DNA from 3 places in the Enterobacter sp. JS8-1 genome. Region 3 is predicted to be linked to each of the others. Evidence: predicted binding sites of a transcription regulator. Region 3 holds the regulator's gene; each other region holds the start of a gene.

Region 1 (9,939 bases), 2.1 Mb from region 3:
CACCGATGATACGGCCACGGCCATACGCATCTGGCAGACCGGTCAGAACGCCAGATTTACGGCAGTTCAGAATGTCTTTGGTGTAAACATCGAATACACCCTGGTTGTGGGTTTTGCGGTATTCGGTGAAGATTTTTTTCAGCATTGGGTCCAGCTCGCGGTTATACGCTTTGCAGGAACCTTCAACCATTTTGATGCCACCGAACGGGATGATTGCGCGTTTCAGTGGTGCTTCAGTCTGCAGACCAACGATTTTCTCAAGGGCTTTGTTGATGTAGCCAGCATCGTGAGAAGTGATGGTTGATGCAACGGAGGTGTCAAAATCAACTGGCGCGTGAGTACGGTTTTCCAGTTTAACGCCTTCCATTACGCTGTCCCACAGCTTGGTGGTCGCGTCAGTTGCGCCAGCCAGGAAGGATTCGTCACCTTCATACGGGGTATAGTTTTTCTGAATGAAGTCACGTACGTTTACTTCATTCTGCCAGTCACCTTTCGCAAAACCTTCCCAGGCTGTGGCTAACTTTTCATTAAGCTCGGACATGTAACACCTACCTTCTTAAGTGGATTTTTTATTTACTGCCTGAGACAACCATTAATGATGGTCGTCGCCACGCAGGTAAATGACCCAGTATGTCAACCCAACTAACAGACCCCCACCGATAATGTTCCCGATAGTGACAGGGATCAGGTTATCAGTAATGAAGTTCATGATTGTCAGGTGAGAGAAACTTTCCGGATTTGAACCAACTGCGGTCCAGAACTCCGGGCTCGCAAAGTTGCGGATAACAATCCCCATTGGGATCATAAACATATTCGCAATACTGTGCTCGAAGCCGCTCGCAACAAACATCGCAACCGGTAGAACCATAATCATGGCTTTGTCCATCAGGCTACGACCCGAGTAGCTCATCCAGACGGCCAGGCAGACCATCAGGTTTGCGAGGATGCCGAGAGCAACAGCTTCGATAAATGTATGGTGCATTTTGTGGTCAGCGGTTTGCAGGACGTTAAGCCCCCAGCCACCGTTGGCGGTCATATACTCGCCAGAGAGCCACATCAACAGAACAAAGAGCAGACAGCCAATCAGGTTACCAACATAGACGTTTAGCCAGTTGCGAGCCAGTTGACCCCAGGTAATTCTTCCGCTGGCTTTCGCCACAACAATCAGCACCGTAGAGGTGAAAAGGTCGGCGCCGCAGATGACGCAAAGAATCAGACCCAGTGAGAAGCAAATGCCGCCAATCAGTTTGGCCATGCCGAAAGGCATCCCGGCAGTACCGGTGGTGGCAGTGATGTAGAAGACGAAAGCGATTGAGATGAACACACCGGCCGTGATCGCCAGATAGAACGTCTTCATCGGGTGTTTCGTTGCTTTATAGACACCCGCTTCTTCGGCAACTTTGGCCATTGCAGCTGGGAGTAAAAGATCAAAAGGGTTGTCAGCTTTCACACTAACTCTCTCTTTATTAAGTCGGCGACGAGATACTAACAAAGCATTATAGAAGAGAAATTGATATAGATCATATCTCGCCTGGCTTATAGGCCCGCAATGTGTATGGATTTACAGCGAATGCGGAGTAAGTATTTGATTATCCGTATAAAAATAAATTTTAAAAGTTGTGAAAAGAGTTGAATTTTTTCGTTAGGCCTCCCGTAAAACAGTTAATTAAAATGGAGTATTTACCACAAAAAGTAACAGTCCAGCCCGGGTAAGTATTATTATATTTACCCGTAATTAACTTAATTATTACAATCAAACGTCATTACCGAAAAAATAAAAAAAAGGGGCAATGAAATTGCCCCGTAATATAGCCCAGACGATTGGATACGCCTACATCTGGTAATGTTATGTGCGCTTATTTTGACCAGTAAGCGGCTTTTGCCTTCTGTAATTTTTCATACGCTTTCAGCAGCGACTGATGTGCCGGGAAGGCTTTCAGATCGCTATCAACAGCCTGCAGGCCATAGAACGGCTCTTCGCCGCTCAGCGCCGCGCTGGCTGCTTCGACGGCATCTGCACCGTACATACGAACAAAGGCATTCAAGTACTGCAGAGGTTCACGGTCCTCTTCCTGAGCGAGCAGCAACAGCGTCTGAAGACAGCGGTAGTAATTGGTGCGCTCGGCTGAGAAGACGGACTGGTTGAATTCCATGGTCCACTCGGTCCAGGCCAGGGCCTGATCCAGATCGCCACCCGCAAGAGCCAGCATCGCTTTCAGCTCACCAATACGCAGGGTGTACCAGCCGTTGTCTTTACCGGTCGCCAGACCCAGCAGTTCACGCACGCGGGTGAAGTCATCGTGGCCTTCTTCGTCCAGTTGGGCGATCAGGTTCAGATAATCTTCTTTCTCCCACTCGCTGCCCGGCAGGGCCAGCAGCGTTTCGCGCAGGTGCGCGCCCATGCTGTTATTCGCCAGCCACAGATCTTCAGCCGGGTAGATGTCGGACATGCCAGGAACGATAATGCGGCACGCGTAGACGCCAAGGTGTTCGTAGTCAGCAATATAGACGTCCTGGTCTTCCGCTTTGAAGATTGCCATCAGCGTGGCGAACTCTTCTTCCGTGGTACCGGCAAAACTCCAGTCCACGAACGGATAGTCTGCATCCTGCTTAAACATGTCCCAGGAGATCAAACCGCTGGAGTCGATGAAGTGGGTTTCGAGGTTGGTATGCTCGGCCACTTCTTCATCGTCAAAGGTTGGCGGGGTGAACACGTCGAGATCTTTCAGGCTACGGCCCTGCAGCAGCTCGGTGACGGTACGCTCCAGCGCCACGCCGAAGTCCGGGTGCGCGCCGAAGGAGGCGAAGCAGGTGCCGTTGGTCGGGTTAAACAGCACGACGCAGATAACGGGATATTTGCCGCCCAGCGAGCCGTCATAGGCAAAGATTGGGAAACCTTCTGCTTCCAGCTTAGCGATGGATTCCACCACGCCCGGATAGCGCGCCAGCACGTCTGCCGGAATTTCTGGCAAGCTAATGGATTCGGCGATGATGCGGTTTTTAATGTGACGTTCGAAGACTTCAGACAGACCCTGCACGCGCGCTTCATTGCGGGTGTTACCAGCGGACATACCGTTAGATACATACAGGTTACCGACGATGTTCATCGGGATGTAAACGGTCTTTTCGTCAGACTGGCGGGTAAACGGCAGGGCGCAGATACCGCGATCCTCGTTACCGGACTGCAGATCGATCAGCATGCTGGCAGTCAGTTCGTTATCTGGATCGTAGAACGCACGCAGGCGCGCGTCGAGAATGCCTTCCGGCAGTTCGTCGTCTTCGGTCAGCGGGAACCATTTTTCGTTCGGATAGTGAACGAACGGGCCGTTAGCGATGGTTTCGCCCAGCCAGAAGTCAGCGAAGAAATAGTTGGTGGACAGACGCTCAAAATACTCACCCAGCGCAGAGGCCAGTGCCGCTTTTTTTGTCGCGCCTTTACCGTTGGTAAAGCACAGGGCACAGTCTTTATCGCGAATATGCACGGACCAGACATGCGGCACCGGATTGAGCCAGGAGGCTTCTTCGATGTTAAAACCCAGGTCGGTCAGTTTCTGCTGGAAGCGAGCGATGGAATCTTCCAGAGCGGCGTCTTTGCCGGGGATAAACGTTTGAGTCATGGCGTTCACTTTTATCGTACGTAAAGCGCGCAATGATACGGGTTTTGCGTGACGGGTGCTATCTTCGGCGAAAATAAAAGGCTGGGCTATGCTTAGTGGCAGTAACTGACTGTTAAGGCATAGAAAAATGAAAGCATTTGATCTCCAGCGGATGGCGTTTGATAAAGTTCCTCCTGAGTTTCTGGGCGAAGTGGCGCTGCGCAGCCTGTATACCTTCGTACTCGTCTTCCTGTTTCTTAAAATCACTGGCCGTCGCGGCGTGCGGCAGATGTCGCTCTTTGAAGTGTTGATCATCCTGACGCTGGGGTCAGCGGCGGGGGACGTCGCCTTTTATGACGATGTGCCGATGGTGCCGGTGTTTATCGTTTTTGTCTCACTGGCGCTACTTTACCGTCTTGTCATGTGGCTGATGTCGAAAAGTGAAAAGCTGGAAGATCTGCTTGAAGGGAAGCCGGTCGTTATCGTCGAGGACGGACAGCTGGCCTGGGAAAACGTGCAAAGCGCCAATATGACCGAGTTTGAGTTCTTTATGGAGCTACGCCTGAACAGCGTTGAACAGCTCGGGCAGGTGCGGCTGGCGATCATGGAAACCAACGGGCAGATCAGCGTCTATTACTATTCTGACGACGAGGTGAAGCCGGGACTGTGTATCCTGCCGGATATGCTGATTGAGCGTTTCAGAACGGTACCTGAAGCGGGCGAATATGCCTGCGTGAGATGCAGCCACGTAGTTGCGATGCTGCCGGGGGATCGTCAACTATGCCCTCGCTGTGCAAATCCGGAATGGACGAAGGTTAGCCGGGCTAAACGCATCACCTGACAGCCATTTTGTCGGTTTTGTCTTAGCGAGGCGGCAGATTGTTTTGTGTGACGCAGGACACATTTCACGGGTCATAAGTTTTAGACATTGCGGCGCGTGTCACTGAATGATAAAACCGATATCCACAGTTATAACTTATGGCTTTTAGCGTGGTGAGGGGAAATGGCTCAAGTCTTTAATTTCAGTTCAGGTCCGGCGATGTTACCGGCAGACGTACTTAAACAGGCTCAACAGGAACTTTGTGACTGGAATGGTCTCGGTACGTCGGTGATGGAAATCAGCCACCGGGGTAAAGAGTTTATTCAGGTGGCGGAAGAGGCAGAAAAGGATTTTCGCGATCTGCTGAACATTCCCTCGAACTACAAAGTATTGTTCTGCCACGGCGGTGGGCGCGGTCAGTTTGCCGGTATCCCGCTCAACCTGCTGGGAGACAAAACTTCCGCTGATTATGTGGACGCGGGCTACTGGGCGGCCAGCGCTGTCAAAGAAGCGCATAAGTACTGCACACCGAATGTTATCGACGCCAAAGTGACCGTTGACGGCCTGCGCGGCGTTAAGCCGATGAGCGAGTGGCAAGTTTCTGATAACGCAGCCTATCTCCACTACTGTCCGAATGAAACCATTGACGGTATCGCCATCCATGAAGAGCCAAACTTTGGTGAAAACGTGGTTGTTACCGCGGACTTCTCTTCGACCATTCTTTCCACGCCGCTGGACGTTAGCCGTTACGGTGTGATCTACGCTGGCGCACAGAAAAATATCGGCCCTGCTGGGCTGACTATTGTGATTGTGCGTGAAGACCTGCTGGGCAAAGCAAACAAATCCTGCCCGTCGATTCTCGATTACACCGTGTTGAACGATAACGATTCTATGTTCAACACGCCACCAACGTTTGCCTGGTACCTTTCCGGCCTGGTCTTCAAATGGCTGAAGCAAAACGGCGGCGTGGCGCAGATGGATAAGGTTAACCAGCAGAAGGCTGAACTGCTGTATGGCGTGATCGACAAGAGCGATTTCTACCGTAACGATGTGGCCATCGCTAACCGTTCCCGCATGAACGTGCCGTTCCAGCTGGCCGACAGCAACCTGGATAAAGCCTTCCTGGATGAGTCCTTCGCTGCGGGTCTGCACGCGCTGAAAGGCCACCGTGTGGTGGGCGGCATGCGTGCCTCCATCTACAACGCTATGCCGCTTGAAGGCGTCAAAGCGCTGACCGATTTCATGATCGACTTCGAACGTCGTCACGGTTAATTTGCTGTTATTCACCCCCGCAGCATCCCTGCGGGGTTTTTATTATGTTGAGTTGAGAGTTTAGTTTCATGGAATCCCTGACGTTACAACCTATCGCGCGGGTAGATGGCACCATCAATCTGCCTGGTTCAAAAAGTGTCTCGAACCGCGCTCTGCTGCTGGCAGCTCTGGCAAACGGCACCACCGTCCTCACAAATCTGCTGGACAGCGATGACGTGCGCCATATGCTCAATGCACTGAAAGCGTTGGGCGTTCATTACACTCTCTCTGACGATCGTACCCGTTGTGAAGTAACCGGCAACGGCGGCGCATTACGTTCCGCTGAAGAGCTTGAGCTGTTTCTGGGTAACGCGGGTACTGCAATGCGTCCGCTGGCGGCAGCCCTGTGTCTGGGTAGCAACAATATTGTGCTGACCGGCGAACCGCGTATGAAAGAGCGTCCGATTGGCCATCTGGTCGATGCCTTACGCCAGGGCGGCGCGCAGATTGACTATCTGGAGCAGGAAAACTATCCACCACTGCGTCTGCGCGGTGGTTTTACAGGCGGTAACGTTGAGGTGGACGGCAGCGTTTCCAGTCAGTTCCTGACGGCACTGCTGATGACCGCGCCGCTGGCACCGCAGGATACGGTGATCGCGATTAAAGGCGATCTGGTTTCTAAACCGTACATTGATATCACGCTGCACCTGATGAAAACCTTCGGCGTTGAGGTGGAAAACCAGTCTTATGAGCGCTTCGTGGTGCGCGGGGCACAGCAGTACCAGTCTCCGGGCAACTACCTGGTTGAAGGGGATGCGTCATCCGCGTCCTACTTCCTGGCCGCGGGTGCGATTAAAGGCGGCACGGTAAAAGTGACCGGTATTGGCCGTAACAGCGTGCAGGGCGATATCCGTTTTGCGGACGTGCTGGAAAAAATGGGCGCGGTTGTTACCTGGGGCGATGACTTTATCTCCTGTACCCACGGCGAGCTGAATGCCATCGACATGGACATGAACCATATCCCGGATGCGGCGATGACCATCGCCACGGCGGCGCTGTTTGCCAAAGGCACTACCACGCTGCGTAATATCTACAACTGGCGCGTAAAAGAGACGGACCGCCTGTTCGCGATGGCGACCGAGCTGCGTAAGGTCGGCGCAGAGGTGGAAGAGGGCGAAGACTACATTCGCGTGACCCCGCCGGCAAAACTGCAGTTTGCGGAAATCGGCACCTATAACGATCACCGTATGGCGATGTGCTTCTCGCTGGTGGCGTTGTCAGACACGCCTGTGACCATTCTTGATCCGAAATGTACGGCGAAAACGTTCCCGGACTACTTCGAGCAGCTGGCGCGCATTAGTACGCTGGCCTGATACCCTCATGCCGCATCATCCGATGCGGCATTTCCTTACGCTTCCTGACGAACACTCCCGCTCATTTCTTCTACACTCTGCTTCTATCATTCTGTAATTTGCACGCAAAGGTAACAGTTGCGCACGTTGGCGCGTATAATGCGCGGCGTTCATGTAAACGGTATGCCTTATTTAAGGAGAAAAAGATGACGGCACTTGCCCCGGTAATCACCATTGATGGGCCTAGTGGCGCAGGGAAAGGTACTCTGTGCAAAGCGATGGCAGAAGCATTGCAATGGCATCTTTTAGATTCGGGAGCAATCTATCGCGTGCTGGCTCTGGCTGCGCTGCATCACCATGTGGATGTCGCCTCTGAAGAAGCGCTGGTACCGCTGGCTGCGCATCTGGATGTGCGTTTTGTTTCGACTGATGGCAACCTTGAAGTAATCCTGGAAGGAGAGGACGTCAGCGGGGAAATTCGTACTCAGGAAGTCGCTAACGCGGCCTCCCAGGTCGCGGCCTTCCCGCGCGTTCGCGAAGCCTTGCTGCGCCGCCAGCGTGGTTTCCGTGAAGCCCCAGGTCTGATCGCTGACGGACGCGATATGGGAACGGTGGTATTCCCTGATGCGCCAGTGAAAATTTTCCTCGACGCCTCTTCGGAAGAACGTGCGCAACGCCGCATGCTTCAGTTGCAGGAAAAGGGGTTTAGTGTTAACTTTGATCGCCTTTTATCCGAGATAAAAGAGCGCGATGACCGCGATCGTAACCGCGCCGTCGCCCCACTTGTTCCTGCAGAAGATGCATTAGTGCTGGATTCAACCAGTTTAACTATTGAGCAAGTGATTGAAAAAGCGCTACAATATGCGCGCCAGAAATTGGCACTCGCGTAATCGCGACCGATTTAGTAGTACCCCCGCTGCAATGGATTGACGGCGGGTATGTGAAACAACCCCATCCGGCATGGAGCCAGGTGGACGTTATCTTAACCTGAAGATTAAACATGACTGAATCTTTTGCTCAACTATTTGAAGAATCCTTAAAAACAATCGAAACCCGTCCGGGTTCCATCGTTCGTGGTGTTGTTGTTGCTATCGACAAAGACGTAGTACTGGTTGACGCCGGTCTGAAATCTGAGTCCGCCATTCCGGCAGAGCAGTTCAAAAACGCCCAGGGCGAGCTGGAAATCCAGGTTGGTGACGAAGTTGACGTTGCTCTGGATGCAGTGGAAGACGGCTTCGGTGAAACCCTGCTGTCCCGTGAGAAAGCTAAGCGTCACGAAGCTTGGATCACGCTGGAAAAAGCTTACGAAGAAGCTGAAACTGTGGTCGGTGTTATCAACGGCAAAGTTAAAGGCGGCTTCACTGTTGAGCTGAATGGTATTCGTGCGTTCCTGCCAGGTTCACTGGTAGACGTTCGTCCAGTCCGTGACACCCTGCACCTCGAAGGCAAAGAGCTTGAGTTCAAAGTAATCAAGCTGGACCAGAAGCGTAACAACGTTGTTGTATCCCGTCGTGCCGTTATCGAATCCGAAAACAGCGCAGAACGCGATCAGCTGCTGGAAAACCTGCAGGAAGGCATGGAAGTCAAAGGTATCGTTAAGAACCTCACTGACTACGGCGCATTCGTTGACCTGGGCGGCGTTGATGGCCTGCTGCACATCACCGACATGGCGTGGAAACGCGTTAAGCACCCAAGCGAAATCGTGAACGTTGGCGACGAAATCACTGTTAAAGTGCTGAAGTTTGACCGCGAACGTACTCGTGTATCCCTCGGCCTGAAACAGCTGGGCGAAGATCCATGGGTAGCTATCGCTAAGCGTTACCCAGAAGGTACTAAACTGACTGGTCGCGTTACCAACCTGACTGACTACGGCTGCTTCGTTGAAATCGAAGAAGGCGTTGAAGGCCTGGTGCACGTTTCCGAAATGGACTGGACCAACAAAAACATCCACCCATCCAAAGTTGTTAACGTTGGTGATGTAGTGGAAGTGATGGTTCTGGATATCGACGAAGAACGTCGTCGTATCTCCCTGGGCCTGAAACAGTGCAAAAACAACCCATGGCAGCAGTTCGCGGAAACCCACAACAAGGGTGACCGTGTTGAAGGTAAAATCAAGTCTATCACTGACTTCGGTATCTTCATCGGCCTGGACGGCGGCATCGATGGCCTGGTTCACCTGTCTGACATCTCCTGGAACGTTGCAGGCGAAGAAGCAGTACGTGAATACAAAAAAGGCGACGAAATCGCTGCAGTTGTTCTGCAGGTTGACGCAGAGCGTGAGCGTATCTCCCTGGGCGTTAAACAGCTCGCAGAAGATCCGTTCAACAACTGGGTTGCACTGAACAAGAAAGGCGCAATCGTAAACGGTAAAGTGACTGCAGTTGACGCTAAAGGCGCAACCGTAGAACTGGCTGACGGCGTTGAAGGTTACCTGCGCGCTTCCGAAGCTTCACGTGACCGCGTTGAAGATGCCACTCTGGTTCTGAGCGTTGGCGACGACGTTGAAGCTAAGTTCACCGGTGTTGACCGTAAGAACCGCGCAATCAGCCTGTCTGTTCGTGCTAAAGACGAAGCTGATGAGAAAGATGCAATCGCAACTGTTAACAAACAGGAAGATGCAAACTTCTCTAACAACGCAATGGCTGAAGCTTTCAAAGCAGCTAAAGGCGAGTAATATCAAGTTCTCACCATCATTTTAGCTGTAACGCATTTACAGCGAGAAGGGTGAGGAGCAGACTTGACAGATTGCAGGATTCGTCCTGTAATCAATAACAAAGGGCGGCTACGGCCGCCCTTGTTTAATGAGCTGTCCAGCTAATTGGTTTGAAAGGAACCGGAGGAATCATGACCAAGTCAGAATTGATTGAAAGACTTGCCAGTCAGCAACCGCACATCCCTGCAAAGGCTGTGGAAGATGCTG
Region 2 (9,939 bases), 410 kb from region 3:
CCCCGCAATTGCGCTTCGCGCGCAGGGAACGGCAGTAGCGTTCAATCCCCTGCGGGGTGTTCTCCATCAGCACCGCGTTGTTTCCGCTCTGGGCAATCGGCCAGAAGCCGCTGCGGGCAAAGCGCTCCCGGTTGCACGGACGGGTGCAGAGGAAGAGGTGAAAATGGCCGCGCTCCAGCGCCGCATTTTCCACCTCTGCCAGCAGCCGCGCGCTGAGGTTCTCGCCGCGAAGCTGCTCGTTGACCGCCACGCATTTGATGACGTTGGCAGCAAGCCCTGCGCAACCCACCAGCTGAGAGCCGGACCAGGCTTCGACAAACAGCGTGATGTCGTTGTCCAGGCCAAGGCCGCTGTCTGCCAGCAGGTAACGGATCTGGCTTAAGCGTTCCGGATGCTTCGCCACGAGGGTGTGGCGAAAATCGATGGGTTGACTGTTCATGCCGCCTTACTCAGTGTGCCGCCGCAAGCCCAACGGCCGGCGCTTCCATAATCACGTTGCTCAGGTGACCGATATGCTCGATCTCCACCTCAATGCGATCGCCCTCTTTCATAAACAGCGGCGGGTTACGCTTTTTACCCACCCCGCCCGGGGATCCGGTGATGATCACGTCGCCCGGACTGAGGCGGGTAAAGGTGCTGATGTACTCGATCAGCTCCGCAACCTTGTGGATCATGCTGCTGGTGTTGTCTTCCTGCACCATACGGCCGTTCAGCCAGGTGCGGATTGCCAGCTGATGCGGATCCGGGATTTCGTCCGCTGTCGCCATCCACGGGCCAAACGCGCCGGTCTGACGCCAGTTTTTACCGGCGGTAAACCAGGTGTGCTGCCAGTCGCGGGCGGAGCCGTCCATGTAGCAGCTGTAGCCCGCCACATGGCGCAGGGCGTCGTCGCGGCTGATGTTCTCCCCGCCTTTGCCGATGATCACCGCCAGCTCGCCTTCATAGTCAAATTCGCTGGAGTGGCGCGGCTTCAGCACCGGCTCGTTGTGGCCGGTCTGGGAATCCGGAAAGCGGACAAACAGCGTCGGGGCCGGGTTATGCTGGTCAAATTCCTTGCGTTTGTCGGCGTAGTTCATGCCCACGCAGAGGATTTTTTCCGGCTGCACGATCACCGGTAAGAAGGTGATGGCGCTCAGCGGCACGTCCACGGCGTCGTTCAGATAGCGGGTGGCCTGCGCCAGCCCGTTGCCCTGTAGCAGCGCCTTGAGGTCGCCGTAGCGGTCGCCGAGACGGCGGCCTAAATCAATCACGCCGTCGGCCTGGACGATGCCGTAGCTGCGTTTTCCCTGGTATAAAAAGCTTGCGAGTTTCATTGTTCTTTCCTGAAAACTTAAACGAGGAAGTTGCCCAGAATCAGCAGTGAGATGGAGACGTTAATCGCCCCGCCGATACGGGTAGCAATCTGGGCGAACGGCATCAGGCTCATGCGGTTGCCTGCGGTCAGGATTGCCACGTCGCCGGTACCGCCCTGGCCGCTCTGGCAGCAGGAGACGATGGCGACATCAATCGGGTGCATGCCAATCTTTTTGCCGACGAAGAAGCCGGTCGCCACCAGTGCGGAAACGGTGCTGACGATCACCAGCAGGTTGCTGACGGTGAACGCCGCCACCAGTTCATGCCACGGGGTGATGGCCACGCCGACGGCAAAGAGGATGGGGTAGGTCACGGAGGTCTGGAAGAATTTGTACACCACCTGCGAGCCTTCCAGCAGGCGCGGAGAGGCACCGTTGCAGAGCTTCACCAGCACCGCCATAAACAGCATGCCGACTGGGGCAGGCAGACCAATCAGCTTGTGTCCCAGCATGCCCAGCATATAGAGCAGCACCGCCAGCAGCGCGCCGGAGGCGATAGTGGTGACGTCCGCTTTGCCGGAAAACGCAGGCTGAGAGACAGTAGCATCGGCATTCGCGCGGTTCGGCATCAGCTGGCCTTCACCGGTCAGGTGCGGGTAGCGTTTACCGAGCTGGTTCAGGCAGCCGGAGATAATGATTGCCGTCAGACCGCCGAGCATCACCATCGGCAGCACGCGGCCGAGCGCCACGCCCTGGTCCATGTGCAGCAGGGTGGCATAGCCGATGGAAAGCGGAATTGCCCCTTCCCCGACGCCGCCCGCCATAATCGGCAGAATGATAAAGAAGAAGATCTGGAACGGCTCCAGACCCAGCGCCAGGCCAACGCCCATCCCCACCAGCATGCCGACGATTTCGCCGCACAGCATCGGGAAGAAGATGCGCAGGAAGCCCTGAATCAGCACCGTGCGGTTCATGCTCATGATGCTGCCGACGATAATGCAGCAGATATAGAGATAGAGAATGTTGGTGGATTTGTAGAACTTGGTGGTGGACTCGACCACCACGTCCGGCAGCAGGCCGTAATAGACCAGCGCGGAAGGGATAAAGGTGGCGCAAATCGCCGCCGCGCCGAGCTTGCCGACAATCGGCAGGCGTTTGCCAAACTCGCCGCAGGCAAAGCCGAAGAAGGCCAGCGTGGCCACCATCACCACGATATCGCTCGGCAGTTTCCCACCCAGGCAATCAATGGCAATCAGCGCGCCCGCCAGAACGAACAGCGGCAGAGGAATAATCCCGATTTTCCAGGTATCCATAATATGCCACCAGCGCTCTTTGAGCGAAGGTCGCTGAATTTCAATCGGGTCGTGGGTAACAGAGAAAGAATCGTCAGTTGTGCTCATAATAAGCCCCTTGGTTATTTTGTGCGTTCAGCTTAGAGTCACAAAGGCTTACTTTATGTGAGGAATGGCATATTAAAAGCGAAGTTTTAATGGCAGCTATGGTTTTAATGGTTTCTTTTATTTAATGTGATTTACACCTTATTTATTTCCGTGGTTTTTATGGTTTCTTTTCTTAAATGAACAAATAAATAACATTTATTAATTTAGCCTTAAGACGCCTGGCGTTTCGGATAAATCTTTTACAGGCGCTGCTGTGCAAGGGATCACAAGTTTTCTGCAAAGCAGGCGTCACCACGAGAAAAGATGATATATTAGCCTGCCTTGTTGATACCCGGCGTGATAGTTATGAAAGTGTCATTTCAGATCAAGCTGTTTATTTCGCTGGTCGCTTTTTTCTCGGTACTGTTTGCGCTACTGGGTGGATATTATTACGTCGACGTTGGAAGACAGCTTTATCAGGAAATGAGCGCACGTGCAAAAATACAGGCCGAAGAAATTGCGCTTATTCCTACTTTGCGAAAAGAAGTCGAACAGAAAGATATCAACGGCATCAGCGACTTTATGCAGAAAATAGCGGCCCACAGCGACGCCAGTTTTATTGTGATTGGCGATAATAAAGGGCTGCATCTGTTTCACTCGGTGTTTGCTGACCGGGTGGGAAAAACGCTGGTCGGCGGCGATAACGACGAGGTTCTGCAGGGTAAAAGCACGACCACTATCCGCAAGGGCGGCTTAGGTATTTCACTTCGCAGTAAAGCGCCGATTTTTAACGATGCGGGGCACGTCGTGGGGATTGTCTCGGTGGGCTATCTCACCAGCTATCTGGATACCATTACCGTCAATAAAGTGGTTAACATTCTGATTGCCGCCGTGCTGCTGCTGATCGCCCTGTTTATCTTCTCCTGGTTTTTCACCCGCAGTATTAAGAAGCAGATCTTCTCGCTGGAGCCACGCGAAATTGGCCTGCTGGTACGCCAGCAGAAGGCGATGATGGAATCCATCTATGAAGGGGTCATCGCTATCGATGACGATCTGCGCATCGAAGTGATCAACCAGGCGGCACGCAAGTTATTAGGCTTAAGCCAGCCCGCCCGCGAGCTGCGCGGACAACTGATTAGCCAGGTGATCGATCCTGTTCCGTTCTTCAATACGCATACCATGCTGGCGAAAGACACCCATGATGAAATCTGCCGGTTTAACGATCTTACGGTCATTGCCAGCCGGGTAAGGATCATGCTGGAAAACTCGCTGCAGGGCTGGGTGATCACCTTCCGCGATCGCAATGAGATCGACACGCTCAGCGCCCAGCTCAGCCAGGTTAAACGCTACGTTGATAACCTGCGCATCATGCGCCACGAGCAGCTCAACCGGATGACCACCCTTTCCGGCCTGCTGCACATGGGCCGCTATGAAGAGGCGATTGGCTATATTCAGGCGCAGTCAGAGCACGCGCAGGAGCTGCTGGACTTTATCTCTTCACGCTTTAGCTCTCCGACGCTTTGTGGCCTGCTGTTAGGCAAAGCCGCGCGTGCGCGGGAGAAAGGCGTGGAGCTGAGTTTCGACCCCGCCTGCCGGATGGATAAATCCTTTCTGCCGCTGCTTGAATCGGAACTCATCTCGATTATCGGGAACTTGCTGGATAACGCGATTGAAGCGACGCAGCGCGCACCGCTTCCGCATGCGCCGGTTGAAGTGCTGATAAAACTGAGCGAGCAGGAACTCATCATCGAAGTCGCCGACCAGGGTATTGGCATCAAACCGGAGATCCGTGAACAAATATTTGAACGCGGCATTACCACCAAAACGCGCGGCGATCACGGTATTGGCCTGTATCTGATTGAAAGCTACGTCACGCAGGCGGGCGGCGCCATCGAAGTTGCGGATAACACGCCGCGCGGTGCCATTTTCTCACTGTTTATTCCCGCCACGGGAGCTGCCCGGCGTCCCGCACAAGAACTGGAAGATAATGATTATGCAACATGAACTTATCGACGTACTGATTGTTGAAGACGAGAACGAACTGGCGCAATTGCATGCGGAGCTGATCGGTAAACATCCGCGTTTGAGGCTGGTCGGGATTGCCTCTTCACTGGCTGACGCGCAGACGCAGCTTGAGAGCAAGCAGCCTCAGCTGATGTTGCTGGATAACTACCTGCCGGACGGCAAGGGCATCACGCTTATCAGTAACCCAATGCTGGCCCGCGCCAACTGCTCAGTGATTTTCATCACTGCCGCCAGTGACATGGACACCTGCAGCCAGGCCATCCGCAACGGCGCGTTTGACTACATCCTCAAACCGGTGTCGTGGAAGCGGCTCAGCCAGTCGCTGGAGCGCTTTGTGCAGTTTGCCGAGCAGCAGCGGGTCTGGAAGATTGTCGACCAGCAGAACGTGGATTCACTCTATCAGTTGCAGGCAAAAAATTACCGTCAGGACAACGGCAGCAAAGGCATTGAAGAGAATACGCTGGCACTGGTACAAACACTTTTTAATGCCAAAGCAACGCACTGCTTTTCCGTGGATGAAGTGGTGAGCGAAACCGGTTTGAGTAAAACCACCACCCGGCGCTATCTGGAACACTGCGTGGAGGCGGGGTTTCTCAGCGTAGAGATGCTGTACGGGAAGATTGGGCATCCGAGGAGGATGTATAAACGTAGTGCGGTTTGAAGAAAAGTTCCCTCTCCCTGTGGGAGAGGGTTAGGGTGAGGGCAACAGCCCGCACTATCTCAATACATACCCATACAGCCGCTTAATCCCGTCGGCATCCTTCTCGCTGTACACACCCTGCAGCTCCGGCGAGAAGCCCGGCAGCATATTGATGCCCTCCTCCAGCGCCAGAAAATAGCGCTGTACCGCCCCGCCCCAGACTTCACCCGGCACCACGCACAGCACCCCTGGCGGATACGGCAGCGCGCCCTCAGCGGCAATGCGTCCTCCGGCATCACGAATACGCACCAGCTCCACGTTCCCGCGAATGTACTCCTGGTTGGCATCCTGAGGGTTCACCACGACGTCGGGGAAGCTTTCCCGGCGGAACATCGCCTTTTGCAGATCTTTCACGTTAAAGCTGACGTAGAGATCGTGCATCTCCTGGCACAGCTGGCGGATCGTGTAATCACGGTAGCGCACGGGATATTTCTGGTAGATGGTCGGCAGAACGTCGGCCAGCGGCGTATCGTCTTCAATGTGCTGTTCAAACTGTCCCAGCATCGCCACCAGCTGCGCCAGCTTCTCGCTGCTTTCGGCAGGGGTCAGCAGGAACAGGATTGAGTTGAGATCGCACTTCTCCGGCACGATGCCGTTCTCACGCAGGTAGTGCGCCAGAATCGTCGCCGGGATACCAAACGCGGTGTAGTTACCGGTTTCCGCATCGATACCCGGCGTGGTCAGCAGCAGCTTGCACGGGTCAACAAAATACTGGTCACGGGCGTAGCCCTCAAAACCGTGCCAGTTCGCGCCTGGCTCGAAGCTGAAGAAGCGACGCTCGCTGGCGATGATGTGTGTCGCATGATCCTGCCACGGACGCCCCGCCACCACCGGTGGGATAAAGGGTTTAATCATATGGCAGTTGGCGACAATCGCCTTGCGCGCTTCAATGCCCAGCTCGACGCACTCCGCCCACAGCCTGCGTCCGCTTTCACCTTCGTGGATCTTGGCGTTCACGTCCAGCGCCGCGAACAGCGGATAAAACGGGCTGGTTGAGGCGTGCAGCATAAAGGCATTGTTCAGCCGCTTGTGCGGGCAGAAACGTGCCTGACCGCGAATGTGGTTATCCTTTTTATGGATCTGCGACGTTTGTGAGAACCCGGCCTGCTGCTTATGCACCGACTGGGTCACGAAAATCCCCGGATCGTTCTCGTTCAGTTCCAGCAACAGCGGGGACGTTTCCGCCATCATCGGGATAAATTGTTCGTAACCTACCCAGGCAGAGTCAAAGAGGATGTAGTCGCAAAGGTGGCCGATCTTATCGATCACCTGACGGGCGTTGTAGATCGTCCCGTCGTAGGTGCCCAGTTGAATGATGGCCAGACGGAACGGGCGAGGCGCATCGGCCTTGTCCGGGGCAACGTCACGGATCTGATTTCGCAGATACGCATCGTCGAAACAGTGCTCGTCAATACCGCCGATAAAACCAAATGGGTTACGTGCCGCTTCAAGGTAGACCGGCGTGGCCCCTGCCTGAATCAGCGCACCGTGATGATTCGATTTATGGTTGTTACGGTCGAACAGCACCAGATCGCCGCGGGTCAGCAGCGCGTTGGTGACAACCTTATTCGCTGCTGACGTGCCGTTCAGCACGAAGTAGGTTTTATCGGCATTAAAGACTTTTGCCGCGAACTTTTGCGCATGCTTGGCGGACCCTTCGTGGATCAGCAAATCACCCAGCTTTACGTCGGCGTTGCACATATCGGCGCGAAACACGTTCTCACCGAAGAAGTCATAAAACTGCCGCCCGGCGGGATGCTTTTTGAAAAACGCGCCGTGCTGATGCCCGGGGCAAGCAAAAGTGCTGTTGCCCATCGCAACATACTGGCTCAGGGTGTCGAAGAAAGGCGGCAGCAGATCCTCTTCGTAACGGCAGGCGGCAGCCTCCAGTTCCAGGAACTCCTGCGCTTTTCCTGCTATTACAGCAGTGACACCTTCAGGAACATTCGTCGGCTCCTGCGAGAACATAAATACCGGAAGCTGAAAGCCCGTACGTTTCAGCAGCGCTAGGATGCCGCTACAGCTTTCAGCGACCGTAATGACCACTGCCGCCACATCGGTAAAATCAGTGTTATCCAGCGTCACCATTTCCCGGTGAGTAGACACAGTAGAGACCAGCTCGCGGCTGACGGCAATTTTCATGGTTTTCATAGGCGCAGTTACCCTCACCGGGCGGTGAGACAGGGAGGAGAAAATTCGCGCAATAATGTCACCTTTTATTTTTAGGCGCAAGAAGGAATCAGTATGCACTTAGCCTTGCAAAGCTAAGCGTCATGCAGCGTTGTCGTGTCATAATCATGCAATACCAATGATTAAGTAACAGGAGTTAACGGTGGTAATTGGACCCTTTATCAACGCCGGTGCCGTATTGTTAGGCAGCGTACTCGGCGCAGTGTTAAGCCAGCGGTTGCCGGAACGTATTCGCACCTCGATGCCCTCCATATTTGGCCTGGCCTCGTTAGGCATCGGCATCCTTTTGGTGATCAAATGCGCCAACCTGCCCGTCATGGTGCTCGCGACCCTGCTCGGCGCGCTCATTGGTGAATTTTGCTACCTGGAAAAAGGCATCAATAATGCGGTAGGCAAAGCCAAAAACCTGATTACCCGCCCCGGCAAGGCGAAACACGGCACCCACGAGTCGTTTATTCAAAACTATGTCGCGATAATTATTCTGTTTTGCGCCAGCGGCACCGGGATTTTCGGTTCCATGCAGGAAGGGATGACGGGTGACCCAAGCATATTGATTGCGAAGGCGTTTCTTGATTTCTTTACGGCCACTATTTTTGCCACCACGCTCGGCATTGCCGTTGCCGCGATTTGCGTGCCGATGCTGCTGATCCAGCTGGCGCTTGCCACCTGCGCCACGCTGATCCTGCCCCTGACTACGCCTGCGATGATGGCGGACTTCACCGCGGTTGGCGGCCTGCTGCTGCTGGCGACAGGGTTGCGTATCTGCGGGATCAAGATGTTTGCCGTGGTGAACATGCTGCCCGCGTTGCTGCTCGCCATGCCGCTCTCCGCGCTCTGGACGCACTTTTTCGCTTAAGAGTACGGCGAAATGGTGAGAGATTGCGCAGTCTGTAACGAAAACAACATTTTTCGTTGACGGCAGGGGGCAGATCGGGTTTAATGCGCCCCGTTGCCCGGATAGCTCAGTCGGTAGAGCAGGGGATTGAAAATCCCCGTGTCCTTGGTTCGATTCCGAGTCCGGGCACCAAATTCATATTAACGGACCTCCACGGAGGTCCGTTTTTGCATTCTAAGCCCGCCAAAAACAAGACTTCTTCACGTCCTTTTATCCACGACATCCCGACCACTGCGTCAGCAGCGCATACAATTTAGCTGGCTCCAGAGGCTTACGCAGCACCAGGTACCCCTCCTGCTCTGCCTCCAGCAGAACTGGTGAATTAAATTCGCCGCTGACTATCGCGCCGCTCATATCCGGCAGACGTTCAAAAAGCGCTTTAAGAACGTCGAAGCCGCTTTCACCGGATCGCAGGCGCTGGTCGCACAGCACGGCGAACGGCTTAAAGCCCTCGTCGATTATGGCGAACGCTTCTTCAGCGGAGGCCGCGCAGCGCACGTTGATTCCCCATACGCTCATCAGGCTCTCCCAGGCAGACGTCACCAGCGGGTCGTCATCGACGACCAGGCAGGAACCGTGCAGCGGTGCATAGCGTACCGGCGTGGCGGTGCTATCACAGGCGGGTGCGGTGTCCAGCGTGATGTCTTCGCCAGCATATTGAGTGAAGCGCATCCAGAAGCGTGAGCCTTTACCTTCAATGGATTGCATCCCGTACTTCACCTTCATCAGCTTGGCACAACGGGCCACTACGGCCAGTCCCAGCCCGTGTCCGGCGCTGTCAATCTTCCATGCCAGCTCAGGGCGATAGTAAGGTGAGAAGATTTTACCTTTCTCGTCATCGGCGATACCGACACCCGTATCCCACACCTCTACCATACACTCCTCACCGCGTGGTCGGATGGCGACCAGTACGCCCCCCTGTAGCGTGTAGCGAAGGGCGTTTTGAATCAGGTTAATCAGGGATTGTCGCACCAGCAGCGGATCGCCTGTCACGTAGATGCGGCGTTTGGGTCGACGGGTAGACAGCCGCAGGGCACGGCTGTTGGCCTCTTCGCGAAACAGCGTGATCACCGAGTCAAGCAGAGCGCCGATATCCACTTTGGTCGGGGCAGAAAGGACATTCCCGGATTCAATTTTGCTGAGATCGAGCAGAGAGTTGAGCATTAAATGTACCGAACGAACGCTCTGCTGCAGGTCAAGGAGTTGCGGCGTCAGGCTATCGTCCCGGTTTCGGTGGAGAATGGCTTCGATCAGAAAACCCATGGCGTGCACGGGCTGGCGCAGATCGTGGCTGGCGGTTGTCAGAAACTGATTTTTATCCAGCAGAGCCTGCTCCGCGTCCTCTTTGGCCTGACGAAACTGTTCCGCCAGGCGCGAGCTTTTTTCCTCAAGAAGCGCTTGCTGTATAAAGAAAGCGTGTGAAGTTAATGCATGGCGGTAAATCGCGAAGCCGTAAAG
Region 3 (9,939 bases):
GGCTCAGCATCAGGCCCGCCACGGCGGCGACCATCAGCACAAAACCAAAGCGCAGCTGGGTTTTCAGTGGCACGATTTCCATCAGCCAGGCATTCAGGAAGATAGAGATCAGGATCCCCGCGTTGAGGAAGGTAAAGGTGTTACTCATGCTGGAAACGGGCAGCTGGAAATAGTCTGCGATATTTCCCATCACCATCCCGGTGACGATCACCAACGCGCCGGTCAGGGCGTAGGAGAAGAAGCTGATCCATGTGAGCTTGATGCGATTGCTGTTAGTCATGTCTGGCCTGTTCAGAAAAAGAAAAGCGCCGGGAAGGCGCTGAGAGCGGGCAGATTTTAGACTCGAAAGTGATCTAATTAAATCTTTTCAGAAAATATTGATCACATTTGCATACTTTTGTGTGATGTAGATCACGTAAAATAGCGCTATTACCAATCGTTTGCGCGGTAACAACTGTTTCAATTTCGTAAAATTAGGTAAAAGGCTGGTCTCCGTTCATACTGCTCTTTAGAATCAAGCCATTCGCTTTTTATACTGCGCTTTGTTAAGGAATTCTCATGCTCAAATCAACACTGGCGGCTGTTGCAGCTGTGTTTGCTCTTTCTGCCGTTTCCCCTGCTGCGCTGGCAGCCAAGGGTGACCCTCACGTCCTGCTGACCACCTCTGCCGGGAATATTGAGCTGGAACTGAACAGCCAGAAAGCCCCTGTTTCGGTGAAAAACTTCCTCGACTACGTGAACAGTGGGTTCTACAACAACACCACTTTCCACCGCGTGATCCCGGGCTTTATGGTGCAGGGCGGCGGTTTCAACGAGCAGATGCAGCAGAAGCAGCCCAACCCGCCGATTAAAAACGAAGCGGACAACGGCCTGCTGAACAAGCGCGGCACTATCTCCATGGCGCGTACCGCCGATAAAGACAGCGCGACCAGCCAGTTCTTCCTCAACGTGGCGGATAACGCCTTCCTTGACCACGGCCAGCGCGACTTTGGCTATGCCGTCTTCGGTAAAATCGTGAAAGGGATGGACGTGGCCGACAAGATTTCTCAGGTGCCTACTCACGACGTCGGCCCGTATCAGAATGTGCCGTCAAAACCGATCGTTATCCTTTCCGCAAAAGTTCTGCCGTAACGCTTCTGAACGCGGGTTTCTTCTGCCCGCGTTATGTAGCCCTCCCTGCGAAAGCGCGTTTTGCTGCTTATACTTGTGGCAAACGGACTATTCAGGGAGGCGTTAAGTGAAAAAACTCACCGACAAGCAAAAATCCCGTCTCTGGGAACAGCAGCGTAGCGTCAATTTGCAGGCCAGTTGTCTCCTTGAAAAAGGTCATGGTCCTTCAGCGCCCCACATCGAAACGCTGGAGCTTGGGCCATCCGCGCCCGGGTTGCCCCATCTGTGCCTGATTCACCGCCATCTGTATCACAGCGAGATGAAGCGGGCAGGCGAATTCCGTATCGACGATATTTTTAAGGGTGACATTCCCTTCTGCCATTTCGAGTACATCGAGAAGATGGGCAACGAGCTGATTGCGGCGCTTGAAAGCGAAAAGTATCTTGTGGGTCTTGAGAAGGCGGCTTTTGTTGACAAAGTTAGTCATTACTACTGTGAAATCAATATGCTGCATCCTTTTATGCGCGGCAACGGCATTGCCCAACGCGTCTTCTTCGAGCAGCTGGCGCTCCACGCGGGTTACGCGCTGGACTGGCGGGATATCGATCCCGAGCAGTGGGTGGCGGCTAACCGAAGCGGCGCGATGGGCGATTTGACCGCGCTGAGCGCTATCTTTGCCAAAGTAGTGAGCGAAGCACGGGAATCTGAGTAGAATAGGGCGGCATTTTTTTCGGGAGCCGCCATGATTCTGCTGATTGATAACTACGATTCCTTCACCTGGAACCTTTACCAGTATTTTTGTGAACTGGGTGCAGAGGTGGTTGTCCGCCGTAATGATGACCTCACCCTGGCCGATATCGACACGCTGGCCCCGCAGAAAATCGTGATTTCGCCGGGGCCGTGTACGCCTTCGGAATCAGGCATTTCTCTGGATGTTATCCGCCACTATGCAGGCAAACTGCCGATTCTGGGCGTCTGCCTGGGCCATCAGGCTATTGCCCAGGCGTTTGGTGCCATCATCGTGCGCGCTGCGAAAGTGATGCACGGGAAAACCTCTCCGGTCACCCACACCGGCACGGGCGTATTCGCAGGGTTAAATAATCCGTTAACCGTGACGCGCTACCATTCTCTGGTCATTGACCCGCCGACGCTACCCGCCTGCTTTGAGGTCACCGCCTGGAGCGAGACGCAGGAGATCATGGGTATCCGTCACCGCAAGTGGGATCTCGAAGGCGTGCAATTCCATCCGGAAAGTATCCTCAGCGAGCAGGGACACGCGCTGCTGGCAAATTTCCTCAATCGCTGAATATCTGTTGCCTTGTTGTGATTTTTTATGCATATTTTGTGATTATATTTTCACAATCACTGTGACATAAAAATGGATGGTCATGACATGGCAACTGAACAACCAGCAATTACCCGTGCAACATTTGATGAAGTGATCCTGCCGATTTATGCACCGGCTGAGTTTATCCCTGTGAAGGGGAAAGGCAGCCGCGTCTGGGATCAGCAGGGTAAAGAGTATGTTGATTTCGCGGGCGGGATTGCGGTGACGGCGCTGGGCCATTGCCATCCCGCGCTGGTGGAGGCGCTGAAAACCCAGGGCGAAACCCTGTGGCACACCAGCAACGTGTTCACCAACGAACCGGCGCTGCGTCTGGGGCGTAAGATCATCGATGCCACCTTCGCGGAACGCGTGCTGTTTATGAACTCCGGCACCGAAGCCAACGAAACCGCCTTTAAGCTGGCGCGCTACCACGCCACCACGCGCCACAGCCCGTACAAAACCAAAATCATCGCCTTCCACAATGCCTTCCACGGACGCTCCTTCTTTACCGTCTCCGTTGGCGGCCAGCCGAAGTATTCAGACGGCTTCGGCCCGAAACCGGCAGACATTGTCCACGTGCCGTTTAACGATCTGCATGCCGTGAAAGCGGTAATGGACGACCACACCTGCGCGGTGGTGGTCGAGCCTATTCAGGGCGAAGGCGGCGTGACCGCAGCGACGCCGGAATTCCTGAAAGGGCTGCGCGAACTGTGTGACGAGCATCAGGCGCTGCTGGTCTTTGATGAAGTGCAGTGCGGCATGGGGCGCACCGGGGATCTGTTTGCCTACATGCACTACGGCGTGACGCCGGACATCCTGACCAGCGCCAAAGCGCTCGGCGGCGGTTTCCCGGTGAGTGCGGTACTGACGACGCAGGAGATTGCCTCTGCGTTCCACGTCGGCTCTCACGGCTCTACTTACGGCGGCAACCCGCTGGCAAGCGCCGTGGCGGGTGCCGCGTTTGATATTATCAATACGCCTGAGGTGCTGAACGGCGTTAGCGCGAAGCGTGAGCTGTTCGTGAAGCATCTTCAGCAGATTAACGATGAATATGATGTTTTCAGCGAGATCCGCGGCATGGGGCTGCTGATTGGCGCCGAGCTGAAGCCGCAGTTCAAAGGCCGCGCGCGTGATTTCCTGCACGCCGCCGCGCACGAAGGGGTGATGGTGCTCAATGCCGGACCTGACGTGATGCGCTTTGCGCCGTCGCTGGTGGTGGAAGATAAAGATATTGAGGACGGGTTAACCCGCTTTGCCGCGGCGGTCGCGAAGATCGTTAAAGGCTAATACTCGGTTCGCTTTAACCGGCGCGTTAACCAAATCCCGTGATGCGGGCGCTGACGCCATGCCACTGATGAAATGGTGTGCATGGTGTTCAAATGCCCCAGAACGCGCTGCAGATGCTGCTCAAGGGTGCTCATCGGCCCGTGGGTCAGCGTTTCAGGCGCTTCCAGAATATTCGAATCTCCCGATTCACCCGGCGAGTCATACTCCAGACGCTGCTGACACCTCTGCAACGCAATTTCACACGACTGCAAATAGCGCTGCGCCAGATCCGGCGTCAGCATCGTGTGCTCGCGCGCCAGCGTGGTCATGGCGTTAATGTGCTCGACGATAAACTGGCTGTGTGTCACCCACAGCTTCATGTCTGCAAGATAGTGCGAGTTAAACCCCGGCTCCTGCATCGCCTGATTGAGCGAGTTAAACAGCGCGTTGTGCGCCTGGTTGACCTTCATCCGCTGATACGCCAGCGGGGAGGGCTGCGGATCGTCGCTGAGGATCAGGCGAATGGCCTGCTGGTCGGCTTCCAGCGCGTCATGGGCGTTCTGCCTGAGCAATCCGCTCTGCCACTGCGGCCACAGCCAGACCATACCGCCGAAGGCAATCAGGCAGCCAATCAGTGTATCGACCAGACGAGCCACGATAAACTGCTCGCCGTTGAGCGTGAGCAGCTGCAGGGTGTACACCGCCGTGACCGTAAAGCCCACCATCGCCCAGCCGTAATTTTTACGGATGATCAGATAGCTCACCATGGTGATCGCCAGCATCCCGACCAGCGTATAGCCTTCCGGCACGTGGAAGTGAAGCGTCACGCCCGCAATAATCAGCCCGGCTAGCGTTCCGCCAGCCCGGTGGAAGATACGCACTCGCGTGGCCCCGTAGCCGTTCTGCGTGACAAACAGCACGGTCATTAAGATCCAGTAGGGTTTAGGCAGGTGCAGCGCCATGCCCATCAGGCTGGCAATGCTCAGCATCACGCTTATCCGCGCCGCGTTGCGCAGGGCGGCGGATTTCAGTGACAGATAGCTTTTGAGCGCAGGCAGCAGCGGCAGACGTTTCTGCTTATCCGCCATCAGGTCGCGGGGATAAAGCGGGCGCTGCGTACGCAACACGCGGGCGATACGGCTGAAGTGCCAGGCGGCAAACTGGCCTACCGGGTTATCCGGATGCTGACGGGCGATTTTCTCCAGCGCGCCGAGCTGTTTATCCATGTTAAAACGCGTGGGGTAGCGGTGATAGAGAATATCGTCAGCCAGTACCCTAAGCCGCGCGGCGACGGTCTGGGCGTTCCAGCGGATCACTGCTTCTGCATGGCTGCGCTCTACCAGCTTTTGTACCTCCTGCGGGTGGTGAAGGCTAACGGAGATATGCTCCTGCAGGTCCAGCCCCACCTGGAAAGTGCGCAGCAGCCGTTTGTATTCGTGGTTCTTGTTGGCGGCAAGCATGTGCAGCTGCTGGTAGCACTGGCTAATCAGGTCGACAACCTTTTGCTGGCGCGTCAGCAGCGGCGGCAGGGATTTCTCCGGGTCGGTATGTTGGGTGAGCAGGGTGTATTTGGCTTCACAGTAATCCGCAAGCTGCACATAGAGCAGGCTCAGGGATTCACGCAGCGGCTGTTCCCGCCAGAGCCAAAACCAGAACCAGTTAAACACCCCGTACCAGAGCGTGCCAAGGGCGTAGATCAGCAGCGGCTCCCACACCGGCATATTCCCGGCGAGGCTCAGGGTGAAGATAGCCGCAATCAGCGAGGCGGGCAGCAGGCGCGCGTGCAGCGAACTGATTTCCGCCGTCACGCCAAGCGTCATCGCCAGCACGGTCAGGATCAGGGGCAGAGGGATATCACGGGCAAGCAGGAGCTGTACGGCGAGACTACAGCCAGCAAACAGACAGCCACCGATAATCAGGCGTTTGAAAAAGCGCTTATGCGGCGTGTCCAGACCGGCAATGTTGCAGCAGGCGGGCACGAGGGAAAACAGCAGACCTTGCTGGAGGTGTCCGAGGATCAGGCCCACGGCCACAGGAAGGCACAACACCAGCGTTTGTCGCAGTGCGTAGTTAACTTCCGGGTGATAGATCAGCCTGCGCCACATGAGGAGTAGAGACAAAAACGGCGTGACACCTTGCGATGGCACGCCGTTTGAGCGGAATTAACGCGTTCCGTAAACCACGATGGTTTTACCGTGGGCGGAGATCAGGTTCTGGTCTTCCAGCATTTTCAGGATACGACCCACTGTTTCACGGGAGCAACCGACGATCTGACCAATTTCCTGGCGGGTAATTTTAATTTGCATGCCGTCAGGGTGGGTCATGGCGTCTGGCTGTTTTGCCAGGTTCAGCAGGGTCTGCGCGATACGGCCGGTTACGTCCAGGAAGGCGAGGTTACCCACTTTCTCAGACGTCACCTGCAGACGGCGCGCCATCTGGGAAGAAAGACGCATCAGGATGTCAGGATTAACCTGAATCAGCTGACGGAATTTCTTGTAAGAAATTTCAGCCACTTCACATGCTGTCTTTGCACGAACCCAGGCGCTACGTTCCTGGCCCTCTTCAAACAGGCCCAGTTCACCGATGAAATCGCCCTGGTTCAGATAAGAAAGGATCATCTCTTTCCCTTCTTCATCTTTGATCAGCACTGCCACCGAGCCTTTAACGATGTAATACAACGTTTCCGCTTTTTCACCCTGGTGAATCAGCGTGCTCTTCGATGGGTACTTATGAATGTGGCAATGAGACAAGAACCATTCGAGAGTCGGGTCTGTTTGCGGTTTGCCAAGCACCATGCGCTGTTATCCTCTGTTATAAGCTGTCACCAGAGTCATAAGATGCATCCGGACTCTGGGGTTGCAATCGAATTCTTACCCATACCCTGGGAAGTCGGCTGTCGTAACGTTTCGCAGCCAGTAAAGTTTGATGTCCTCTGCATACATGTGTAACGTCAATGTATTACTGTAGCATCCAGAGTGTTTTAGCATAGCTTTTGCCGCGTGTCTCCTGGTGTCTCGCTTCAGCATGATGCAGGTCGCCTTCCGTTGCGAGAAATGTAATGCACGCGTAATCTGTCACCAAAAATGCAACGTTGGAGTTAATGAATATGCAAGCGCGTGTCAAATGGGTTGAAGGTTTAACGTTCCTGGGCGAATCCGCTTCTGGACATCAGATTTTGATGGACGGTAACTCCGGCGACAAAGCCCCAAGCCCGATGGAGATGGTGCTGATGGCGGCGGGCGGATGCAGTGCAATTGACGTGGTGTCGATTTTGCAAAAAGGTCGCCATGATGTGACCGATTGCGAAGTGAAGCTTACTTCCGAACGTCGCGAAGAGGCGCCACGCCTGTTCACGCACATTAATCTGCACTTTATCGTGACCGGTAAAGAACTGAAAGATGCCGCAGTATCACGCGCCGTAGACCTTTCTGCGGAGAAATATTGCTCTGTGGCGTTAATGCTGGAGAAAGCGGTAAAAATCACGCATTCGTATGAAGTGATCGAGGCTTAATTATTGGGGCATCGTGCGTGTTGATGCCCTCACCCTAACCCTCTCCCACAGGGAGAGGGAACATGTTTACGCGATCTGCTTCCCTTCCATCAGCCGCTGGACCAGCGGCGTCATAATTAACTCCATCGCCAGCCCCATTTTTCCGCCCGGCACCACCAACGTATTCATGTGCGAAATAAACGAGCCCTGCAGCATCGCCAGCAGCCAGGGGTAATCAATGCCTTCGAGATTGCGGAAATGGATGACGACAAAGCTCTCATCCAGCGACGGGATCGTTTTGGCCGCAAACGGGTTGGAGGTATCCACCGTCGGCACGCGCTGGAAGTTGATGTGGGTGCGGGAGAACTGCGGCGTCAGGAAGTTGATGTAATCCTCCATGGAGCGCACGACGGAATCCATCACCGCTTCGCGAGAATGCCCGCGCTCGCTCATGTCACGCGTCAGCTTCTGGATCCATTCAAGGTTAACAATCGGCACCACGCCGACCAGCAGATCCACGTGACGCGCGACGTCGTGTTGAGGCGTGACCACGCCGCCGTGTAGCCCTTCGTAAAACAGCACGTCGGTCGGCTCCGGCAGCGGCTGCCACGGGGTGAACGTCCCCGGCACCTGATTCCAGGGAACCGCTTCGTCGTAGGTGTGCAGGTATTTGCGGGACTGCCCGGTCCCGCTCTGCCCGTATTCGCGGAAGGTTTGTTCCAGCAGGCTGAAATCGTTGGCTTCCGGCCCGAAATAGCTGATGTGTTTGCCCAGATCGCGCGCCTTGCGGATGGCCATGTCCATTTCCGGGCGCGTATAGCGGTGAAAGCTATCGCCCTCCACTTCTGCCGCCCGGAGATTCAGCTGTGCGAAAATCTTGCGAAAGGCGAGGCTGGTGGTGGTGGTACCCGCACCACTTGAGCCCGTTACGGCAATAACCGGATGTCTGGCAGACATAGCAACTCCCTGACTGGAAAGGTTTACAGATCAGCCGTGAAACGCGTTGCGGTGCATGATATTGATCGTCTCATGCAGTTCGGACCACACCAGCACCACGTCGCCACTTTTCAGCTGGCGCTTAACATCGCTGACCTTTTGTTCGAGCGAACGTTCTTGTTCACCATAATCGGTGCCTTCACGTAATACAAAGCTTTCAATCAGATTATCGAGCGTTTCGGGAGCGAGATCCTGCCAGGGGATAATCATTTTTTACCGTCCAGAAAAGAGGTGAGCCAGTCAGGGATGCGGGTTTCCAGCCACATTTTCGGCCTGCGTAGCGTGCCGCCAACAAAGCCGACGTGCCCGCCGTACTCGGTGAGCTGATACTGCACGTTAGCCGGTAAATGCTCCGGTGCCGGAATGGAGTGATGATCCATAAACGGATCGTCTTTGGCGTGGATAATCAGCGTCGGCGTGGTGATTTGATTCAACAGCGGCATGGCGCTGCACTGACGGTAATAGTCAATCGCATCGGCAAAACCGTGGATCTTCGAGGTAATCAGATCGTCAAACTCGCGCAGACGCTTCACGCGCTTAAGCTGCTGCAGGCTAACCGGCAGGGTATCAGGGTAGGCCTTCAGCTTGCGCGCGGCGTTGGCCTTCAGCAGGTTGAGCAGGTAGCGCTGATAGACGCGGGAAAACCCTTTCTCCATATGGTAGCTGCACTGCTCGAGCATAAAGGGAGCGGAGACAATAACAGCGGCATCCAGCGGGACTGCATCACTTTCTTTCGCCAGCAGGCAGGCCAGCATATTGCCGCCCAGCGAATAGCCCACAGCCGCCGTTGGCACCGTGCCAAAATTATCTCTCAGCCAGTGTAAGAACCAGGTGCCGTCTTCGGTTTCGCCGGAGTGGTAAATACGCTTCTGGCGATTCGGCTCGCCGCTGCAGCCGCGAAAATGCATCACCACCGCCAGCCAGCCGCGGGCTTTCGCCGCCTCGATTAAACCGTGGGCGTAGGGACTGTGCAGGCTGCCTTCCAGACCATGAAACACCACCAGGCGAGGTTTGTGTCGGGCCTGCTCCGGCGCTTCGCTCCAGGCGAGATCTAAAAAGTCGCCGTCCGGCAAATCCAGGCGCTGCCAGTGCGGGGTGAACTGTACCTTGCGGCGGATCAGGCGCGGCAGCATGGTTTGCAGGTGGGGGTTAGCCACGCCGCGCATGGGCACGAACTCTGCGCTCTCTTCGGCTGCAATGTCGAAGTCTGATGGAATGATTTGGGTCATAAGGGCGATGCTGATTCTTGTCAGAAATTTACTATACCTTCCGAATTGTACCCCGTTTAGCCTGGATTTCCGAACCATGAACTGATCCCGATCACAAATCTTTACCTTGATTATTACTCTCAGGCTAATGATTCAGCTCTACGCTTAATTGATGCCTTTCTCGCCAGAGCGCAGACTTTACTCAACGTTAGGCAAATCAGAATGATGTGCTGAATCAGGAGGTTAATAATGTTATCTGGGCAAACACCCACCCGGCAATGGAACACACGACGCAGCGAGAAAGCGCGTCGTCTGGCGTCCGTACCGGTGCAGGGCAAGGTACTGCCAACCGGCGATCTTGTCGCCATGCTGGAAAAACTGATCGCCCCGGGCGATAAAGTCGTGCTGGAAGGCAACAACCAGAAGCAGGCGGATTTCCTTTCCCGCTCGCTGGCTGAAGTGAACCCGCAAATCGTTCACGACCTGCATATGATCATGCCGAGCGTTGGCCGCAGCGAGCATCTCGATATCTTTGAAAAAGG

Evidence for each region. The regulator CRP, encoded in region 3, controls carbon source genes, mostly activating them, when cyclic AMP is high. The targets are predictions, from matches to a motif close to ATGTGANNNNNNTCACAT.
Region 1: serC (3-phosphoserine/phosphohydroxythreonine transaminase) is a predicted target of CRP. The motif match lies at 4,483-4,500, and genes of this name have one in related genera.
Region 2: ACOQH0_RS19105 (2-hydroxycarboxylate transporter family protein) is a predicted target of CRP. The motif match lies at 2,817-2,834, and genes of this name have one in related genera.

What each region holds. Positions count from the first base shown of each region.
Region 1 covers NZ_CP185805.1:1,642,144-1,652,082, forward strand. The annotation lists gene pflB (formate C-acetyltransferase) at 1-541, opposite strand, end outside; gene focA (formate transporter FocA) at 593-1,450, opposite strand; gene ycaO (30S ribosomal protein S12 methylthiotransferase accessory factor YcaO) at 1,857-3,617, opposite strand; gene ACOQH0_RS07715 (DUF421 domain-containing protein) at 3,745-4,437, shown strand; gene serC (3-phosphoserine/phosphohydroxythreonine transaminase) at 4,600-5,688, shown strand; gene aroA (3-phosphoshikimate 1-carboxyvinyltransferase) at 5,757-7,040, shown strand; gene cmk ((d)CMP kinase) at 7,226-7,909, shown strand; gene rpsA (30S ribosomal protein S1) at 8,020-9,693, shown strand; gene ihfB (integration host factor subunit beta) at 9,864-9,939, shown strand, end outside.
Region 2 covers NZ_CP185805.1:4,010,048-4,019,986, forward strand. The annotation lists gene citC ([citrate (pro-3S)-lyase] ligase) at 1-439, opposite strand, end outside; gene ACOQH0_RS19100 (fumarylacetoacetate hydrolase family protein) at 450-1,313, opposite strand; gene ACOQH0_RS19105 (2-hydroxycarboxylate transporter family protein) at 1,331-2,692, opposite strand; gene ACOQH0_RS19110 (ATP-binding protein) at 3,038-4,675, shown strand; gene ACOQH0_RS19115 (response regulator) at 4,665-5,357, shown strand; gene ACOQH0_RS19120 (ornithine decarboxylase) at 5,412-7,547, opposite strand; gene ACOQH0_RS19125 (DUF554 domain-containing protein) at 7,729-8,442, shown strand; tRNA gene ACOQH0_RS19130 (tRNA-Phe) at 8,538-8,613, shown strand; gene ACOQH0_RS19135 (ATP-binding protein) at 8,692-9,939, opposite strand, start outside.
Region 3 covers NZ_CP185805.1:4,416,054-4,425,992, reverse strand. The annotation lists gene tsgA (MFS transporter TsgA) at 1-280, opposite strand, end outside; gene ppiA (peptidylprolyl isomerase A) at 559-1,131, shown strand; gene ACOQH0_RS21195 (putative adenosine monophosphate-protein transferase Fic) at 1,238-1,822, shown strand; gene pabA (aminodeoxychorismate synthase component 2) at 1,853-2,416, shown strand; gene argD (bifunctional acetylornithine/succinyldiaminopimelate transaminase) at 2,504-3,724, shown strand; gene ACOQH0_RS21180 (YccS/YhfK family putative transporter) at 3,721-5,808, opposite strand; gene crp (cAMP-activated global transcriptional regulator CRP) at 5,866-6,498, opposite strand; gene ACOQH0_RS21170 (OsmC family protein) at 6,810-7,214, shown strand; gene ACOQH0_RS21165 (phosphoribulokinase) at 7,281-8,150, opposite strand; gene ACOQH0_RS21160 (YheU family protein) at 8,181-8,399, opposite strand; gene ACOQH0_RS21155 (hydrolase) at 8,396-9,418, opposite strand; gene mdcA (malonate decarboxylase subunit alpha) at 9,647-9,939, shown strand, end outside.